4 regions of the Streptomyces sp. NPDC001787 genome follow, and region 4 is predicted to be linked to each of the others. Evidence: riboswitches for the same ligand, from Rfam matches in the RefSeq annotation. Region 4 holds a riboswitch; each other region holds the start of a gene.
The links. A riboswitch is a leader RNA that binds a small molecule or an ion and turns the genes downstream of it on or off. The one in region 4 is predicted to bind cobalamin.
Positions count from the first base shown of each region.

Region 1: another riboswitch for cobalamin. It lies ahead of ABT170_RS10065 (cobalamin biosynthesis protein); the one in region 4 lies ahead of ABT170_RS25405 (ribonucleoside-diphosphate reductase subunit alpha).
Region 2: another riboswitch for cobalamin. It lies ahead of metE (5-methyltetrahydropteroyltriglutamate--homocysteine S-methyltransferase); the one in region 4 lies ahead of ABT170_RS25405 (ribonucleoside-diphosphate reductase subunit alpha).
Region 3: another riboswitch for cobalamin. It lies ahead of ABT170_RS19645 (ABC transporter substrate-binding protein); the one in region 4 lies ahead of ABT170_RS25405 (ribonucleoside-diphosphate reductase subunit alpha).

Region 1 covers NZ_JBEOZE010000005.1:325,453-329,344, forward strand. The annotation lists gene ABT170_RS10060 (cobyric acid synthase) at 1-1,046, opposite strand, end outside; gene ABT170_RS10065 (cobalamin biosynthesis protein) at 1,043-1,987, opposite strand; cobalamin riboswitch at 2,092-2,281, opposite strand; gene ABT170_RS10070 (hypothetical protein) at 2,390-2,620, opposite strand; gene ABT170_RS10075 (inorganic phosphate transporter) at 2,633-3,892, opposite strand.
Region 2 covers NZ_JBEOZE010000019.1:46,393-50,284, reverse strand. The annotation lists gene ABT170_RS24500 (DUF6351 family protein) at 1-1,759, shown strand, start outside; cobalamin riboswitch at 1,919-2,117, shown strand; gene metE (5-methyltetrahydropteroyltriglutamate--homocysteine S-methyltransferase) at 2,279-3,892, shown strand, end outside.
Region 3 covers NZ_JBEOZE010000013.1:143,569-147,460, forward strand. The annotation lists gene ABT170_RS19635 (amino acid permease) at 1-1,293, shown strand, start outside; gene ABT170_RS19640 (M67 family metallopeptidase) at 1,400-1,822, shown strand; cobalamin riboswitch at 1,857-2,021, shown strand; gene ABT170_RS19645 (ABC transporter substrate-binding protein) at 2,060-3,103, shown strand; gene ABT170_RS19650 (FecCD family ABC transporter permease) at 3,100-3,892, shown strand, end outside.
Region 4 covers NZ_JBEOZE010000020.1:64,530-68,421, forward strand. The annotation lists gene mctP (monocarboxylate uptake permease MctP) at 1-499, shown strand, start outside; gene ABT170_RS25400 (hypothetical protein) at 605-1,270, shown strand; cobalamin riboswitch at 1,570-1,692, shown strand; gene ABT170_RS25405 (ribonucleoside-diphosphate reductase subunit alpha) at 1,832-3,892, shown strand, end outside.

The DNA of each region.
Region 1 (3,892 bases), on a different contig from region 4:
TCCCCGAGCACCTGGAACCCGCCGCAGATGCCGAGCACCGGCCGTCCCTCGGCCGCCCGCCGCACCAGCGCGTCGGCGAGACCCCGCTCGCGCAGCCAGGCCAGCGCCCGCACGGTGCCGCGCGTGCCGGGCACGATCACCAGGTCCGCGTCGGCCAGCTCCTCCGCCCGGTCCACGAACCGCACCACCACACCCGGCTCGGCGGCCAGCGCGTCCACATCGGTGAAGTTCGACATCAGCGGTACGGCGCACACCGCCACCCGCAGCACGTCCTCGCCGTGCGGCGGCGCGACGACCGACTCCCGTACGGCTCCGCGCATCGAGACGCGCAGGCCGTCCTCCTCGTCGATGCCCAGCCCGTGCGCGAACGGGAGCACCCCGTAGGTCCGCCGCCCCGTCAGCCCGTACAGCATGTCCAGGCCCGGCTCCAGCAGCGAGACATCGCCCCGGAACTTGTTGACGAGATAGCCGGCGACCAGCGACTGGTCCTCGGCGCTCAGCAGCGCCGTCGTACCGAAGAACGAGGCGAAGACGCCGCCGCGGTCGATGTCGCCGACGACCAGCACGGGAAACCGCGCGGCGCGGGCTATGCCCATGTTCACGATGTCGGTGCGCCGCAGATTGATCTCGGCAGGACTGCCCGCGCCCTCGCAGATCACGGCGTCATACGTGCCCCGAAGCCGCTCCAGGCAGTCCACGACCGTCCCGAGGAGCGCTTCCTGGCGCCCCCCGTGGTAGCCGCGGGCGCTCATCTCGCCGACCGGCTTCCCCATCAGGACGACCTGGCTGGAGCGGTCGCCGCCGGGCTTGAGCAGCACCGGGTTCATCAGCGCGGACGGCTCGACCCGGGCGGCCTGGGCCTGCATCGCCTGGGCACGCCCGATCTCCGCGCCCTCGCGGGTCACGAACGAGTTGAGCGACATGTTCTGCGCCTTGAACGGCGCGACCTTCACGCCCCGGCGCACGAGCCACCGGCAGATCCCCGCCGTGACGACGCTCTTGCCCGCGTCCGAGGTGGTCCCGGCGACCAGGAGTCCGCCGCTCATTTCGCTCTCCGTCCCGCGAGCAGCCGGCCCGCCACGCATACGCCCAGGGCCAGCGCGCTCACCCGGCGCGACAGCCGTACCGCCCGTTCGATGTCGGCGCTCTCCACGGCCCGGCCGTCCGCTCCGTTGAGCACGGGCCGGTGCTCGACCCGCCCGGCGTACGCCAGGGTCCCGCCGAGCCGTACGCCGAGCGCCCCCGCGAACGCGGCCTCCACCGGCCCCGCGTTGGGGCTCGGATGGCTGCCCGCGTCGGCCCGCCAGGCCCGTACGGCCGCACGGGGCCGTCCTCCGGCCACCACGGCCAGCGCGGCCGTCAGCCGGGCTCCCGGTCCGCCCGCCAGGTCGTCCAGGCGGGCCGAGGCCCAGCCGTAGCGCCGGTAGCGGGGCGACTTGTGGCCGACCATGGCGTCCAGCGTGTTGACGGCCCGGAAGCCGACGAGCCCGGGGACCCCGCCCAGGGCGCCCCAGACGAGGGCGCCGACGACGGCGTCCGAGGTGTTCTCGGCGACGGACTCGACCACGGCGCGGGCGATCTGCTGCCCGTCCAGCGAGTGGGGGTCGCGGCCGCACAGATGGGGCAGCCGCTCCCGGGCCACGTCGAGGTCCCCGGCGGCGAGCGCGCCGGCGACGGCGCGCGCCTCACGGCCCAGCGACGTACCGCCGATCACGGACCAGGTGGTGACGGCGGTCAGCGCGACGGCCATGGCGGGGCGGTCCCGTACGGCGCGGGCGGCCAGCGCGGCGGCCCCCGCGGCGCCGCCGGCGCAGACCAGGGTGTGCAGGGCGCCCCACCCGCGGTGGTCGCGCCAGAGCAGGCGTTCGGCCTCCGCCGCGGCCCGGCCGAACCCGGCCACGGGATGTCCCCGGCGGGGGTCACCGAGCAGGGAGTCGGCGATCAGGCCGGCCGTGGCGCCGTACGCGAAGATGCGGTCGGCACGCATGGCTCAGCCGGCCGGGGTACGGGAGATTTCCGCAAGGGGTGACACAGGTTCCGGCGCACGGCAGCCAGGCATGGCGTATGTCCTCACTCAGGGTCCGCGCCCTGGTTCGACGTGACCGGCGACGAGAGTCTCCTGGCTTCCGGATCCGCGGTTCCCCCGGCCTTCCAGTCCGCGTGGGCGGACCGTGACTTCCGATGGGGGACTGCTCCCCGGTGACAGTGGCGGGACCGCGCCGGATTCGCACCGGCTTCCTCTGCTGTCGCCGTAAACGGCTCCGGCAGTCCACCACGCTGTGAGAACGCCCGTCAACTTGCCGTTGACCTGCGGAGCCGCAGTGTGCGCAGACGCACACTGGCCGGACACACAGGGTGTGTCCGGCCAGGTGGAGGTGCGGTGTTCCGGTCAGGCGACGATCAGATAGATCCCGTACGTGACCGCCGCCGCGCACAGCGCGAAGCAGAGGTACGCGCCGGCGCGGGCCGGGGTGAACGAGCCGCCGGAGGCGCCGTTCCGCGCCGTCGGGGACTGCTTGGAGAGGCCGACGATGCCGAGGGTGAAGAGGCCGACCAGCGCCACGGTGACCACGAGGCTGACGCCGAAGACGGAGGCGAGAGCTGCCCAGTCGATGTTCATGCGGATCTGTCCTTACACCGTGGCGGGCCGCGCCGGATCGGCGGGCGTACCGGCCGGAGCCGGGATGGTGGACGTGAGGTCGGGACCCGTGGTGCCGACGGGCGGCGGGGTGACGGCGGCGATGGCCGTGGTGACGACGCCCGCGGGCTCGTCCTCCGGGCCGCCGCCGGTGACGTTGGTGTGGTCGACCGGCTTGCGGCGCGACAGCAGCCAGATGGCGCCGGAGCCCGCGACGAGCAGGACCGCGACGACGCCGACGCCCCAGCCGCCCTGCTTGGTCAGGAACTCCGCGCCCGCGCCGACCAGGCCCGCGGCCGGCAGGGTCAGACCCCAGGCGACGAACATCCGGGTCGCCGTGGACCAGCGGACCACGCCTCCCTGACGGCCGAGGCCCGCGCCCATCACGGCGCCGGAGCAGGACTGGGTGGTGGAGAGCGAGAAGCCGAGGTGGGAGGAGGCCAGGATGACCGTGGCCGCACTGGTCTGGGCGGCGAAGCCCTGCGGCGGCTTGAGGTCGGTCAGGCCGCTGCCCATGGTGCGGATGATGCGCCAGCCGCCGAGGTACGTGCCCAGGGCGATGGCCACACCGGCGGAGACGATGACCCAGACCGGCGGGTTGGAGCCGGGGGCGAGGACGCCGCCGGTGACCAGGGCCAGGGTGATGATGCCCATCGTCTTCTGCGCGTCGTTGGTGCCGTGGGCGAGCGAGACGAGACCGGCCGAGGCGATCTGCCCGGCCCGGTAGCCCTTGGCGGTCGACTTCAGCTGTCCCTCATCGGTGACCTTGCGCCCGATGCGGTACGTCAGCTTCGTGGCCAGCAGCGCGGCGAGACCGGCGACGACCGGCGCGGCGATCGCGGGCAGCAGCACCTTGGTGACGACGGTGCCGCCATTGATCGAGGACCAGCCCGCCGACATGACCGCGGCGCCGATGAGGCCGCCGAACAGGGCGTGCGAGGAACTGGAGGGCAGGCCGACCAGCCAGGTCAGCAGATTCCACAGGATGGCGCCGACGAGCGCCGCGAAGATGACCTCGGTTCTGAGGCCGTCCTCGTTGACGATCCCGCCGGAGATCGTCTTGGCGACCTCCACCGACAGGAACGCGCCGATCAGGTTGAGAACGGCGGACATCGCCACCGCTGTCTTGGGCTTCAGGGCGCCGGTCGAGATGGTGGTGGCCATCGCGTTGGCGGTGTCGTGGAAACCGTTCGTGAAATCGAACACGAGAGCTGTCACGATCACGATCGCGAGCAGCAGCGTGATGTGTTCCAT
Region 2 (3,892 bases), on a different contig from region 4:
GCACGAGCAGCCGTTCATCTGTGACACGGCCGAGTTCAAGACGGTCACCGGTGCCACCCTCGGGCAGCCGGCCGACGCGAACTGCTCGGTCGAGACCCGCGTCGACTACATGTACCGCACCACGGCCGGCACGTTCGCCGCCCTGCCCGACGTGAACGACCGTCCCGCCGACCTGGCGACCGCCACGACGAGCGCGGGCAGGAAGGTGCCGTACATCGTCCGCGTCGAGACCGGCACCATCAACCGCGGCATCTACGAGACGGCCGTGCTGCACGACCCGCTGTCCCCCGCCCCCGACCCGCTGGAGCGCGGGCCGGGCTGGAACGGACGCCTCGTGTACGGATTCGGCGGGGGCTGCAACGGCGGCTGGTACGTCCAGGGCCGCAAGACCGTCGGCATCATGAACGACACGTATCTGAGCAAGGGCTACGGCGTCGCCTCGTCCTCGCTGAACGTCTTCGGCAACAACTGCAACGACCTGCTGGCCGCCGAGACCATGAGCATGGTCAAGGAACGCTTCGTGGAGACGTACGGCGAGCCGGCCTTCACCATCGGGAACGGCTGCTCCGGCGGCTCGTACCAGACCCACCAGATCGCCGACAACTACCCGGGCCTGCTGGACGGCATCCTCTCCGGCTGCAGCTTCCCCGACGTCGGCTTCGGGACGATCCAGACGCTCAGCGACGCCCAGCTCCTGAACCACTACTTCAAGAATGTCGCGCCGGACGCGTTCACCAAGGAGCAGCAGAGGGCGGTCTCCGGGTTCGGCATGTGGGAGAGCATCGGCAGCCTGGCGCGGGCCGCCGGCCGGATCGACCCCACGGTGTACTGCCCGGCCCAGCTGCCCGTGGCGCAGCGCTACCACCCCCTCACCAACCCGGACGGTGCCCGCTGTGATGTGTACAGCCACGCCGTGAACGTCTACGGCGAGGTACCGGAGACCGGGAAGGCGCGCAGGCCGCTCGACAACACCGGTATCCAGTACGGACTTCAGGCCCTGAACAACGGGACCATCGACATGGACCGGTTCATCGACCTCAACCGGCGCATCGGCGGCCTCGACGACGACGCCAAGCCCACCGCGCAGCGCACCGCCGCCGATCTCAAGGCGGTTCGGCTCGCCTACCGCACCGGCCGCATGCTGAACGGCGGTGCCGGCCTGGCCGACATCCCGATCATCGACTACCGCGACTACACGGACGACGCCGCGACCGGCGACATGCACATGCGCTTCCATTCCTTCTCCACCCGGGCGCGCCTGGACAAGGCCAACGGCACCCACGCCAACCAGGTCATGCTCACCCGCTCCAGCGGACACGGGTTCACCCTCGCCGGGATGGTGGCCGACATGGACCAGTGGCTCACCGCCATCAAGGGGGACCCCGGCACCGACGCCCCCATCGAGAGGATCGCCCGCAACCGGCCGCAGGGACTCACGGACGCCTGCTGGACCCGTGGCATCGGGGCGAAGAAGATCTCGGAACCCCAGGTGGAGGGCATCGGCAACACCGAGTGCAACACCCTCTACCCGGTGTGGACCTCGCCGCGGATGGTCGCCGGAGCCGATGTGGCCAACGACATCGTCAAGTGCCGCAAGCGTCCCGTGGTCCGCACCGACTACCAGGTGCCGGTGACCGACGCCCAGCTCAAGGAGCTGACGGGGATCTTCCCGTACGGGGTCTGCGACTGGTCCGTTCCCGGGGCGGGCCAGCAGGCCCCCATGGGTACCTGGCTCTCCTTCGACGCGGTGACCGGATAGCGACGGGCGAGCACCGAAGGCTGTCCCGACGGGGCCCGGTGTCCGCTCCCGCTCCACCGTGCCCGTCATCTCCCCGCACACCCCCGCCCGTCACGTGTCCCGGTATCCGGGCGGGGGTGTGCGGGCGCCGCCCGTCGCTTAGGGTGGCGGACGCAGCTGGTTCGCCCCCGTCCGCCAGGCGGGACGCGTCGTAAGAGGGAACCCGGTGGGAATCCGGGACTGCCCCGCAGCGGTGAGTGGGAACGAACGCCGTCATACGCACTGGATCCGGCCGGATCCGGGAAGCGACGGCCAGTAGGGATCTGCCCCGGCAGATGTGCCCGCGAGTCCGAAGACCTGCCCGTTGCCCGTACGCGACCGATCGCGTGCGGAGATCCCGGTGACCTCGTGGGCGGGTCGGCGTACATATCGAGCGGCACGTGCGGGAGAACTCCCCGACGTGGTCCGCCCGGTCGGTCGTCCCTTCGCGTCCGCGTCCCGTCACCGGGATCCAGGACACATCTCGCGAAGGAGAGTTCTGTGACAGCGAAGCCCGCAGCCGCGGCAGCACGGGCCACCGTGTACGGCTACCCCCGCCAGGGACAGAACCGTGAACTGAAGAAGGCCGTCGAGGGGTACTGGAAGGGCCGCGTGAGCGCGGACGCCCTCCGGGAGACCGCGGTGGATCTGCGCCGGTCGAACTGGCAGCAGCTGGCCGACGCCGGCATCCACGAAGTGCCGTCCGGCGACTTCTCGTACTACGACCATGTGCTGGACACCAGCGTCATGGTCGGAGCGGTCCCCGAACGGCACCGCGCGGTCGCCGAGGAGGACGCGCTGGACGGCTATTTCGCGATGGCCCGCGGCACCCAGGACATCGCACCGCTGGAAATGACCAAGTGGTTCGACACCAACTACCACTATCTGGTCCCCGAGCTGGGCCCGGACACGGTGTTCACGGCGCACTCCGCCAAGCAGGTCGCCGAGCTGAAGGAAGCCCTCGCGCTCGGACACACCGCCCGCCCGGTCCTCGTCGGCCCCGTCACCTACCTGCTGCTCGCCAAGCCCGCGCCGGGCGTGTCCGGGGACTTCGAGCCCCTGACCCTGCTGGACCGGCTGCTGCCGGTGTACGCCGAGGTGCTCGCCGATCTGCGGGCGGCCGGCGCCGAGTGGGTCCAGGTCGACGAACCCGCTCTCGTCCAGGACCGCACCCCCGCCGAGCTGAACGCCGCCACCCGTGCCTACCGCGAACTCGGTGCCGCCACCGACCGGCCGAAGCTGCTGGTCGCCTCGTACTTCGGGCGGCTCGGTGAGGCACTGGGCGTGCTGGCCAAGGCGCCGGTGGAAGGACTGGCCCTCGACTTCACCGAATCGGGCGGCGCCAACCTCGAAGACCTCGCGGCGGCCGGCGGACTGCCCGGCAAGCGCCTGGTCGCGGGCGTCGTCGACGGACGCAACATCTGGATCAACGACTACGAGAAGTCCCTCGCGACCCTCGGCACCCTCCTCGGCCTCGCCGGCCGGGTGGACGTCTCCGCCTCCTGCTCCCTCCTGCACGTACCGCTGGACGCCACCGCCGAGCGCGACATCGACCCGCAGATCGCCCGTTGGCTCGCCTTCGCCCGGCAGAAGACGCGGGAGATCGCCGTCCTGGCGCGTGGGCTCGCCCGGGGCACCGACACCATCGCCGCCGCACTCGCGGCGAACCGCGCCGACCTCGCCTCCCGCGCCGGATCGGCACTGACCAGGGACCCCGCGGTGCGGGCCCGCACCGCCGCCATCACCGCCGCGGACGGACGGCGCTCGCAGCCCTACCAGGAGCGGACCGCCGCCCAGCGCGCGCACCTCGGGCTCCCGCCGCTGCCGACGACGACCATCGGCTCGTTCCCCCAGACGAATGAGCTGCGCGCCGCTCGCGCCGACCTGCGGGCCGGGCGGATCGACACCGCCGGGTACGAGGAACGGATCAGGGACGAGATCCGGGAAGTCCTCTCCTTCCAGGAGAAGGCGGGGCTCGACGTCCTGGTGCACGGCGAGCCCGAACGCAACGACATGGTGCAGTACTTCGCCGAACGGCTCACCGGCTACCTCGCGACCCAGCACGGCTGGGTCCAGTCGTACGGCACCCGCTACGTCCGGCCGCCGGTGCTCGCG
Region 3 (3,892 bases), on a different contig from region 4:
CTCTTCCTCGGTGCGGGCAAAGCCATCGACCGGGCCGGTCCCAGCCTCATCCTGGCCTACGCGATCGCGGGCCTGGTCATCTTCTTCATCATGCGGGCGCTGGGCGAACTCCTCATGTACCGCCCGGTCTCCGGCTCCTTCTCGGAGTACGCGCGGGAATTTCTCGGCCCGTTCTTCGGATTCGTGACCGGCTGGACGTACTGGCTCTTCTGGGTCGTCACCGGAATCACCGAAGTCACCGCCGCCGCCACCTATATGACGTACTGGTGGAACATTCCGCAGTGGCTGTCGGCACTGGTCTTCACCATCATTCTGTACGGCGCCAACCTCATCTCCGTGAAGCTCTTCGGCGAGCTGGAGTTCTGGTTCTCGATGGTCAAGGTCACCGCGATCGTCGGCATGATCCTTATCTGCGCCGGAGTTCTCACGATCGGTTTCTCCGACGCCGCCGGCACCGCGACCGTCGCCAATCTCTGGAACGACGGCGGATTCTTCCCCTCGGGCATCACCGGCACGCTGATGACCCTTCAGATCGTGATGTTCGCCTTCCTCGCCGTCGAACTCGTCGGCGTCACCGCGGGCGAGTCCAAGGACCCCACGACCGTCCTGCCCAAGGCCATCAACACCGTGCCGTGGCGCATCGCCGTCTTCTACGTCGGCGCGCTGATCATGATCCTCTCGGTGGTGCCGTGGAGCACGTTCAAGCCCGATGTCTCGCCGTTCGTGAAGACCTTCGAGGAGATGGGCCTCGGTGTGGGGGCCGCGATCGTCAACTTCGTCGTCCTGACCGCGGCGCTCTCCTCCTGCAACTCCGGGATGTACTCCACCGGCCGCATGCTGCGTGACCTGGCGCTCAACGGGCAGGGCCCGAGGGCCTTCACCCGGCTGACGAGGAACGGCCTGCCGTTCGCCGGCACCACGTTCTCGGCCGCGCTGATGCTCGTCGGCGTCTGGATCAACTACCAGTGGCCGGGCGAGGCGTTCAACTACGTCGTCTCCTTCGCGACCATCTCCGGCATGTGGGCCTGGATCATGATCCTGCTCAGCCAGCTCCGCTTCCGCGCGCTGGCCGACCGGGGGGTGCTCCCGCAGTCCGCCTTCCGGGCCCCCGGAGCCCCGTACACCAGCGTCTTCGCGCTCGGCTTCATCGCGATGGTCATCGTGATGATGGCCATCGACAAGGACGCCAGGGTCTCGCTGTACTGCGCACCGGTCTGGGCCCTGATCCTCGGTGTCTCATATCTGGTGCTCAAGGCCCGCAACCCCGGGAACACGGCGTTCATCAAGCGCTGACACCCACGGTCACCCACGCCGGAGCGTCCGGCATGCGGGCCCGCCGTACCACTCCTCGGTACGGGCGGGCCCGCCGCCCGCGGCGGCCGGTCCTATCCTGGGCGCCATGCTGACCATCACCCAGGACCTCCACGACCGGATCGTCGCCCACTCCCGCGCGGACCACCCCGACGAGGCGTGCGGAGTCGTCGCGGGACCGGCCGGAACGGGACGGGCCGAACGCTTCATCCCCATGCTCAACGCCGCCCGCTCGCCCACGTTCTACGAGTTCGACTCGGCCGACCTCCTCAAGCTCTACCGCGACATGGACGACCGCGACGAGGAGCCCGTGATCATCTACCACTCGCACACGGCGACCGAGGCCTACCCCTCCCGCACCGACGTCACGTACGCCAACGAACCCGGCGCCCACTACGTCCTCGTCTCCACCGCGGACACCGACGACGCGGGCCCCTTCCAGTTCCGCTCGTACCGCATCGTGGACGGCGAGATCACCGAGGAGGACGTCAAGATCGTCGACGCCTACTGAAGGACGCCCGGGGGGACGTCCACTGAGGGTCGCCTCACCTGCGTCGCGACCAGGTCTGGCACACTGCACCCAGACCCAACGAGGCGGCAGGAACCAGGAAGCCGGTGCAAGTCCGGCACGGTCCCGCCACTGTGACCGAACCCCGTCCACCAGGACCGGGGCTCGGCAGTCAGGAACTGGCCTGCCGCCTTCTCGCACCGACCAGGGGACGCGGAAATCCCCCGGAGAGGCCCCGCCATGTCCCGGCGCACCCCCGCGCTCATAGCCGCCGCCGTGCTGCTCCCGCTCGCCCTCACCGCCTGCTCCGCCTCGGACGCCGACAACGGCTCCGCGGACTCGGCCAAGGCCGGCGGACCGTCCGCCAAGGGCTTCCCGTACACCGTCACGAACTGCGGTGTCACCACGACGTACACGGCACCGCCCAAGCGCGCCGTCACCATGAACCAGCACGTCACCAAAGTGATGCTGGAACTGGGGCTGGCCAAGTCCATGGTCGGCACCGCCTACCTCGACGACCGGGTCCTGCCGGAGTACGAGGACCAGTACGAGTCCATCCCGGTCCTGGCCGAGGAGTACCCCTCGTACGAGAAGCTCCTCGCCGCCGACCCCGACTTCGTCTACGGCGGCTACTCCACCGCGTTCACCGCGAGTGACGGCCGCAGCCGCGAGGCGCTGAAGAAGTCCGGCATCGACACCCGGCTCAACACCGAGTACTGCGCCAAGAGCCCGACCGCGATGGACGCCCTCTACCAGGAGGTCCGCGAGGTCGGCCGCACCTTCGGCGTCGCCTCGCGCGCCGAGTCGTGGATCAAGGAGGCGAAGGCCACCAACGCCGCCGCGGCCGAGCGGCTCAAGTCCGCCCGGCCGGTCTCCGTCTTCGTCTACGACAGCGGCGACAAGACCGCGTTCACCGCGGGCGGCAGGGGCATCGGCAACGAGCTGATCACCCGGGCCGGCGGCCGCAACGTCTTCGCCGACCTCGACAAGCCCTTCGGCGACGCCTCGTGGGAGAACGTCGTCGCCCGCAAGCCCGACGTCATCGTCATCTACGACTACGGCTCCACCACCGTCGCCCAGAAGAAGAAGCGGCTCCTGGAGGACCCGGCACTCGCCGACGTCCCCGCGATCAGGAACAAGCGCTTCGCCGTCCTCCCGCTCTCCGACGCGGTGCTCGGCGTGCGCGCCCCCGCGGCGGTCGGCAAGCTCGCCGCCCAGCTGCACCCGGAGATACCCGGGGACTCACCCACGGAGGAAGCGACGGACGCGGCCACCGCGTCGTGAGCTGCCGCACCCCCGCCGCGCCGCGACGGCTGCGCTACACCCTGGTCCTCGGCGCCCTCGCCGTCGTCCTCGGGGCCGCCGTCCTCGCCGCGCTCGCCCTCGGCTCCGTCCGCATCCCGCCCGGCCAGGTCCTGGACATCCTGACCGGGCGGGCCGGACCGGGCCCGTTCCGCACGATCGTCCTCGACGTCCGGCTGCCCCGGATCCTGCTCGGCGTCGTCGTCGGCGCCGGACTCGCCGTGATCGGCACCGTCCTCCAGGCGCTCGTGCGCAATCCGCTCGCCGACCCGTTCCTCCTCGGCGTCTCCTCCGGAGCCTCCACCGGAGCGGTCCTCGTGATCGTCCTCGGCGTCGGCGCGGGCCTCGCCACCACCGTCACGATCCCGGCCGCCGCCTTCGCGGGCGCGCTCGCCTCACTCCTGCTCGTCTACACCCTGGCCCGCGGCGGATCCGGCCTCACCACCAACCGGCTCGTCCTGGCCGGAGTCGCCGTCTCCTACGTCCTCTCCGCCCTCACCAGCCTCATCCTGGTCACCTCGGCCCGCGCCGACCATCTTCAGGAAGTCCTCTACTGGACCCTCGGCGGGCTCGGCGCCGCCCGCTGGGACATGCTCGCGCTCCCCTCGGCCGTCCTCGTCGCGGGCACGGCGCTGCTCCTCACCCTCGCCCGCCCGCTCGACCTGCTGCTCGTCGGCGAGGAGGGCGCCACCGTCCTCGGGCTCGACACCGCACGCTTCCGGGCCGGTGTCTTCGTCCTCGCCTCCCTGCTCACCGGCGCCCTCGTCGCCT
Region 4 (3,892 bases):
GGAGACCAAGGTCTCCAAGGTGGTCTCGCTCCTGGTCAAGGTCGGGGCCCTGCTCTTCGTCCTCACCATGGACAAGACGGTCGCCATCAACTTCCAGCTGCTCGGCGGCATCTGGATCCTCCAGACGATGCCGGCCCTGGTCGGCGGGCTGTTCACCCGCTGGTTCCACCGCTGGGCGCTGCTGGCGGGCTGGGCGGCCGGCATGGCGTACGGAACGCTCGCCGCGTACGGCGTGGCGAGCCCCACCCAGAAGCACTTCGGCGGCTCCTCGAAGGAGATTCCGGGAATCGGCGAGATCGGCTACATCGGGCTGACGGCCTTTGTGCTGAACGTGGTGGTCGTGATCGTCCTGACCCTCGTCCTGAACGCGGTGAAGGCCCCTGCGGGCATCGACGAGACCTCGCCGGCCGACTACACGGCCGATGCGGGTGACCCCGGCGTCGAGGCGGAGCTGCCGCCGGCCACGCCGGCCACGGCGGTCGCGCCGGGCGGTCACTGACCGGCAGGAACATCGGTGCGGGCCGTCGCGTCCCCCCGGGAGGCGCGGCGGCCCGCACCCGTTCTCCGGCTGTGCGCGGCGGTCACCGTACGCGAGGATGCGGGCATGAATCCTCGCTCCCCGCTCCCCGGACTGTGGCCCGTGCTGCTGGTGCTGACGCTCGCGGCCTGCGGCACGGAGCCGGCCCCCGGCCCCGATGCGGACAGCCCCGGGGGCGCGGCCCCCTCCGCCCCGGTGCCCGGCCGGGCCGCGCTGGAGGCCAGGGCCGCGGCCATCCAGACCACCACCGGCCATGTCTATGTGACCGAGGTCCCCGGCTACACCCTGGCCCGGCAGTCCGTCGGCGTCCTCGGCGACGACGGTTTCGGGAGCTTCTACACGGCGGCGGGCGGCAAGCGCATCCAGCTCTCCGTGGAGCGCGGCACACTGACGGCGGCGAACTGCGCGGCGGGCCCGCGGCCCGGCGGGGGATCGGGCACACCGGCCGCCTGCGAGCGGGACGGCGCGAACTGGTACCGCTCGACGCCGGACGGCCATGAGTACGCCCGCGCGGAGGGCGAGGTCGTCGTCCGGGTCGGCGGAGCCCGGGGGGAGGTCGACCGCGACACCCTGCGCACGGCCGCCGAGGCCGCGCACCGCGCGGATGACCGTGAACTCGACGAGATCCTGCCCCCGGCGGGCCGGGCACCCGGCGCGGGTCCCGTCGAACGCGGCGACCTGCCACCGGTCGGCGACGGGGCCCCGAACAACGACGTGGGAGCGAGCGGCTGAGGGAATCCGCGGCCGGGGAGACCATCCGTACGGGGCCCGGAGGGGGCCGGGAGGATCGCGCCGTACGGGCAGCCGGGAGCAGCCGGGGAGGGGGCCCGGAGCGGGGTGGAGAGGGTGTCCGGCGGGGGCCGGAGGGGCTGAGCGAGGGCCCGGGAGGGGGCCGGGTCAGGGCCCGGGAGGGGGCCGGGAGCCGCTCCCCGGCCTGCCACCGCTCGCCCACCGGCTGACGCTCCGACAGGGCCCGGCGCACCCCGCGACACAACATGTGGGGGCTGCCTCATCGGGCGGCCCCCACATGTATGCTCGTGCTCGCTGTCGCCGCAGGGGAATCCGGTGCGAATCCGGAACTGTCCCGCAACGGTGTATTCAGTGTGCTTTTGCACACCCGAAGTCCGACGACCTGTCGACAGCGCGTCCGGCTCGACCGAACCGGACGCCAAGACGTCCGGGCCTCGCGGATGGGCCGGTGGACGCCGTACGCAGTGCTGCCCCGCCCCGGGCATCGTGCTGCCCGGCTGCCCCCGTTCCCCGCCGGCCCCCAGCCGAGCGAGGGAAATCCCCGTGACCATCGCGCCAGCCGATCCGGTTTCAGCCGCCGCAGCCGAACCGACGGAGCCCACGACCGACGCACCGGGGACCGCACTGCTGCGGACCCTGACGGACCTCACCGTCGATCTGCCCGACACCGATCCCGGACGGGTCGCCGCCGCCGCGCTGCGCGGCCGCAACGCCCGGTCGGACGAGGCGGAGCTGCGTTCGCTGGCCACCGAGGCGGCCGCGGGGCTGATCTCCGAGGACCCCGCCTACTCCCGGCTCGCCGCCCGGCTGCTGACCCGGTCCATCGCCGACGAGGCGGCGGGCCAGGGCGCGGTGTCGTTCTCCGCCTCGGTCGCCGTGGGGCACCGCGAGGGCCTGATCGCCGACCGCACCGCGCGGTTCGTGGCACTCCACGCGGCGGCGCTCGACGCCCTGGTCGAGCGGTCGCTGGCCGACGGCGCGGACGACCGCTTCGGCTACTTCGGGCTCCGGACGCTGCACAGCCGCTATCTGCTGCGCCACCCGCACACCCGGCAGGTCATCGAGACCCCGCAGCACTTCATGCTGCGCGTGGCCTCGGGTCTGGCCGAGGACGAGAGCGTGCGCGCGCTGGACGAGGTCGCCGCGCTGTACGGGCTGATGAGCCGGCTGGACTATCTGCCCTCCTCCCCCACACTCTTCAACTCCGGCACCCGGCACCCGCAGATGTCCTCCTGCTATCTGCTGGACTCGCCCAAGGACGAGCTGGACTCGATCTACGACCGCTACCACCAGGTGGCGCGGCTCTCCAAGCACGCGGGCGGCATCGGCCTCTCGTACTCCCGCATCCGTGCCCGCGGTTCGCTGATCCGGGGCACCAACGGCCACTCCAACGGAATCGTGCCGTTCCTGAAGACGCTCGACGCCTCGGTCGCCGCGGTCAACCAGGGTGGCCGCCGCAAGGGCGCAGCCGCCGTGTACCTGGAGACCTGGCACGCGGACATCGAGGAGTTCCTGGAGCTTCGCGACAACACGGGCGAGGACCAGCGGCGCACGCACAACCTCAACCTGGCGCACTGGATCCCCGACGAGTTCATGCGCCGGGTCGACGCGGACGGCCAGTGGTCGCTGTTCTCGCCCGCCGATGTGCCCGAGCTGGTCGACCTGTGGGGCGACGAGTTCGACGCCGCGTACCGCGCGGCGGAGGCCGCGGGGCTGGCCCGCAAGTCGATGCCCGCGCGGGACCTGTACGGCCGGATGATGCGTACGCTCGCGCAGACCGGCCAGGGCTGGATGACGTTCAAGGACGCCTCCAACCGGACCGCCAACCAGACCGCCGAGCCGGGCCGCGTCGTCCACTCGTCGAACCTGTGCACAGAGATCCTCGAAGTGACCGACGACGGCGAGACGGCCGTCTGCAATCTGGGCTCGGTCAACCTGGGGTCGTTCGTGGCGGACGGGTCCATCGACTGGGAGCGGCTGGACGCCACCGTGCGGACCGCCGTGACCTTCCTGGACCGGGTCGTCGACATCAACTTCTACCCGACCGAGCAGGCCGGGCGCTCCAACGCCCGCTGGCGGCCGGTGGGCCTGGGCGCCATGGGTCTCCAGGACGTCTTCTTCCAGCTGCGGCTGCCCTTCGACTCCCCCGGGGCCCGGGCCCTGTCCACGAAGATCTCCGAGCGCATCATGCTCGCGGCGTACGAGGCGTCCTGCGACCTCGCCGAGCGGTCGGGTCCGCTGCCCGCCTGGTCCGAGACCCGGGCGGCACGCGGGGTGCTGCACCCCGACCACTACGACACCGCGCTGAACTGGCCGGAGCGCTGGGACGCCCTGCGCGCCCGCGTCGCGCGGACCGGGATGCGCAACTCGCTGCTCCTGGCCATCGCGCCGACCGCCACGATCGCCTCGATCGCCGGGGTGTACGAGTGCATCGAGCCGCAGGTCTCCAACCTCTTCAAGCGCGAGACGCTCAGCGGTGAGTTCCTCCAGGTCAACGCCTATCTGGTGGACGAGCTCAAGCAGCTCGGCGTGTGGGACGCCCGGACCCGCGAGGCGCTGCGCGAGGCGAGCGGCTCCGTGCAGGGCTTCGCCTGGATCCCCGAG